2 regions of the Janthinobacterium leeuwenhoeki genome follow, and region 1 is predicted to be linked to the other one. Evidence: predicted binding sites of a transcription regulator. Region 1 holds the regulator's gene; the other holds the start of a gene.
What was found. The regulator NrdR, encoded in region 1, represses ribonucleotide reductase genes. The targets are predictions, from matches to a motif close to CACNANATNTNGTG.

Region 1 (2,191 bases):
CCCGGCGACATTCGCACTGTCGTCATCCGCATGGGCGACGGGCGCGGCGCTGCTATCCCAGTTCACATACGCCGTCTGGCGCACGGCGCGGGCGATGGTGTCGAGGGCATAGCGGCCGTTGTCGTCCAGCCGCGCACTGGCGGACTGGTCGCCATAGCTGCCGCTGGCCGCCAGCAGCACGGTGCTGGCGACCAGCATCAGCAGCGCACCCAGCGACAGGGCCACCAGCAATTCGAGCAGGCTCATGCCGCACTGCCGGCACCACGCGGTATGCACGCTGTTCATGCGCCGCCTCCGCCCAGCTGGAATGCCAGTCTGGGCAGCGACTCGTTTGCCGCATTCACGGCGGGCGAGCCATCGGGCAGGCGGGCGCGCCAGCCCAGCTTGATAACGATGGGCGCGCCCTTGCCACCGCTACACGCCCAGTGCAAGCCTTGGGCGGCGGCGTCCCACGCGGGAGCATCGCGGCAGATTTGCAGACGCGCGTCAGGCAAGGCCGCATGCAGCCTGTGCTTCCATTCGGCGATGTCAAATTGCGCCAGTTCGGCCGCGCTGCAGGCGGCAGCACCAAAACAGTCGGGCGCGCCACCGCCAGCTTCGGCGTCGTCCGCCGCCGCGTAGGCCACGTTCAGGTAGGGATTGCCCGTATCGGGGCCATTCATGAGCACGCTATTCGCGCGCATGCGCTCGGCCATGCCGGCGGCCAGTTGCACGCCCGCCGACAACAGCGCCGACTCATGGCGCGCACGCAGGGAGTGCAGTTGCAGGATGCTGGCGCCGAGCAAACCCAACGCCAACAGCAGCAGGGACACGAGCACCTCGACGAGGCTGCTGCCACCCGCAGGAAACATAGTGCGACCGCCATTGCGCATGCGCTACCCCCTTCCGCAGACAGAGTCGCAAGAACAGGCGGCCCAGGTACACGATAGGCGCGCGCAAAAAGCCGGGTCTGCGCTAGCGCAAACAGCAAGGCGATAAAATGAAAAAAACAGCGTTGGGATTGATCAGGCCGCTTGCCAGGCGAACGCTGGCGTGATGAACACGGGGCGCAGAACCGGCCCCATTTTCAATCAGGTGAACAAGAAGGTGAGCGTCAGGGCTTGCTGCGCGCCTGCCCCACTTCGGCAATCGCATCCTGGAACTCGGCCAGGTCTTCGAAATTCTTGTAGACGGAGGCGAAGCGGATGTAGGCGATCTTGTCGAGGCGCTTGAGTTCCTGCATGACGAGTTCGCCGATATAGCCGGAATCGACTTCGCGCAAGCCGCTGGTGAGCAGTTTTTCCTGGATGGAGGCGATGGCCGTATCCACGGAGGCGGCCGCGACGGGACGCTTGCGCAAGGCCAGCATCAAACTGCCGCGCAACTTATCCGCAGCGAACTCCGTCCGGCTGCCATTCTTTTTGACGACGGCCGGCATGATAAGTTCAATGCGCTCGTACGTGGTAAAACGCTTGTCGCATTTGCCGCAGCGGCGGCGGCGCCGAATGGCATCCCCGTCCTCCGATACACGCGTATCGAGAACCTGGGTATCGCCGTGCTGGCAAAATGGACATTTCATGGGCTGGCTACAACTTTATAGTAATAATTACGGGAAATCGCCGCCCCTGTACAAAGGGCGCCCGAATCACTCCGGGCGCCCTTGGGCACGAAGGAATGTGTCATACAGAATCTTACTCTGTATGACACATTCTGGACAAATAATTATGCGTACACCGGGTGCGCGTCGGCCAGCACTTTCACGGCTGCTTTCACGCGCTCAATGGTGGCGGCGTCATGCGGATTGTCCAGCACGTCGGCGATCAGGTTGCCCACTTCTTCCGCTTGCGCTTCCTTGAAACCGCGCGTCGTCATCGCCGGGCTGCCCAGGCGGATGCCCGAGGTGACGAAGGGTTTTTGCGGGTCGTTCGGGATGCCGTTCTTGTTGCAGGTGATGTGCGCGGAACCGAGGATGGCTTCGGCTTCCTTGCCCGTCAGGTTCTTGGCGCGCAGATCGACCAGCATGACGTGCGATTCGGTGCCACCGGACACGATACGCAGGCCGCGCTTAATCAGAGTTTTCGCCAGAACGTCGGCGTTCTTGACCACTTGCTTCTGGTATTCGACGAACTCAGGGCTCAGCGCTTCCTTGAAGGCAACGGCCTTGCCGGCGATCACGTGCATCAGCGGCCCGCCCTGGATACCAGGGAAGATG
Region 2 (2,191 bases), on a different contig from region 1:
TGGCTTCGTAGTTGGTGGCCGAGCCCTGCACGGACAGGTGCAGGCGCAGCTGCGGGTGGTGCTGGGCCGCGTAGGCCATCAGGCCCGGATCGGCCACGATCATGGCGTCGATACCGGCCTGCGCGGCGCGGTCGATGGCGCTGCGCCACACGGCCCAGTTGTGCGGCTGCGGATAGGTATTCAGCGCCAGCAGCACCTTGCGTCCATATTGATGGGCGTAGCGCACGCCCTCGGCGATGGCCTTCTCGTCGAAATTGAGGCCGGCGAAATTGCGCGCATTGGTGGCGTCGCGAAAACCCAGGTACACGGTGTCGGCGCCATTGTCGACGGCCGCTTTCAAGGCAGGCAGGCTGCCGGCGGGACAGACCAGTTCCAGCGGTCCGGCCACGCGGGTGGCGGTGGTTGATTCAAGCATCATGATGTTCACAGTCCTGTATCGGCTCAGGGTGCAGACTATAGCCCCGCCCATACTGCCCAGTCCTTGACGCAGGTGAAGGAATGCATGCATGGCTGGCGCGCGTTCAACTTGCTTGACCTGGCTGTAAAATGCCCATCTTTCCTCCTGTTTCAGTGCCCACCATGACCCGCAAACCGCTGCTGATTTTCCTCCTGACCCTGTTCCTCACCGCGCTGCAAGTGCAGTGGGCCGGTCCGGCCGATGGCTATGACGCAGGGACCATCTCCGTGCTGTCGCCGGAAGTGCTGGGCGCCTATCCGGGCGTGCTGCTGCTGTTCCTGCTGGCCGTGTTCGCGCGCCGCCAACTGCCGCTGCGGCGTCAGGCCGCCATCTGCACGGGCCTGCTGGCCGTCTACTGGCTGCTGGCGAACTACGCCACCTTCGATATCCGCGTCGCCAGCTGGAGCACCTTCTCGCCGCTGGAAATCTGGGCGCACGTGCTGCCCGCCTCCGTCGCCAGCATCGCCGCCTGTGGCGCCGCGTTCTTTTGCGCGAGCTGGCTGATCCTGCGCGAAACGCGCTGGAACAAAACCGGCTGAGGTAGTTTTTTCACCTGGATCAAGGATACGCGAATCGCTTGCGCGCCACCTTTGACTGCACTACATTTAGTGGATAACCTTCATAAAAACACCGCATGTTGTGTTTACTGGAGGTTTCATGACGACGAATGCAGTATCCCCCACACGCGGCCAGGTCGATGTCGCCGCGTCTATCAATGAATACCTGGAGCGGCGCGACTGGCGTGTCAACGCCAACGCCAACCAGGGTTACTCGCTGGGCGGCCTGATACTCAATGTGTCGGGCAAGGTCATCGCCAACTACTGGCTGGACCAGGTGTATCCGCCGGAAGTGGGCGCGGCGCACCGCGAAGCGGCGCTGCACATCCACGACCTCGACATGCTGGCCGGCTATTGCGCCGGCTGGTCGCTGCGCACCCTGCTGCACGAAGGCTTGAATGGCGTGCCGGGCAAGATCGAATCCGGTCCGCCGAAACACATGTCGAGCGCCATCGGCCAGATCGTCAATTTCCTCGGCACCCTGCAAAACGAATGGGCCGGCGCGCAGGCGTTCAGCTCCTTCGACACTTACATGGCGCCCTACATCCGCAAGGACAGCCTGCGCTACGAAGACGTGCGCCAGTACATGCAGGAGCTGATCTTCAACCTCAACGTACCATCGCGCTGGGGCACGCAAACGCCGTTTACCAACCTCACTTTCGACTGGGTCTGCCCGGACGACCTGCGCGAGCAGATTCCCGTCATCGCCAGCCAGGAGATGGACTTCAGCTATGGCGAGCTGCAAGCGGAGATGGACATGATCAACCGCGCCTACATCGAGATCATGATGGCGGGCGACGCCAAGGGACGCGTGTTTACCTTCCCCATCCCCACTTACAATATCACCGAGGATTTCGACTGGCATAGCGACAATGCCGAACGCCTGTTCGAGATGACGGCCCGCTACGGCCTGCCCTACTTCCAGAATTTCATCAATTCGGAACTCAAGCCGAACATGATCCGCTCCATGTGCTGCCGCTTGCAACTGGACTTGCGCGAACTGCTGAAACGGGGCAATGGCCTGTTCGGTTCCGCCGAGCAGACGGGTTCCCTGGGCGTGGTGACGATCAATTGCGCGCGCCTGGGTCACTTGTGGCGCGGCGACGAGCCAGCCTTGATGGCGGACCTGGACCGCCTGCTGGAACTGGGCAAGACCAGCCTGGAAATCAAGCGCCGC

Region 2: a site for NrdR is predicted at 1,055-1,068, ahead of ACQ4WS_RS24965 (ribonucleoside triphosphate reductase). Genes of this name have one in related genera too.

The regions. Positions count from the first base shown of each region.
Region 1 covers NZ_JBNYXT010000016.1:76,376-78,566, reverse strand. The annotation lists gene ACQ4WS_RS14595 (PilW family protein) at 1-285, opposite strand, end outside; gene pilV (type IV pilus modification protein PilV) at 282-851, opposite strand; gene nrdR (transcriptional regulator NrdR) at 1,094-1,558, opposite strand; gene glyA (serine hydroxymethyltransferase) at 1,702-2,191, opposite strand, start outside.
Region 2 covers NZ_JBNYXT010000059.1:12,048-14,238, reverse strand. The annotation lists gene ubiU (ubiquinone anaerobic biosynthesis protein UbiU) at 1-418, opposite strand, end outside; gene ACQ4WS_RS24970 (hypothetical protein) at 580-996, shown strand; gene ACQ4WS_RS24965 (ribonucleoside triphosphate reductase) at 1,115-2,191, shown strand, end outside.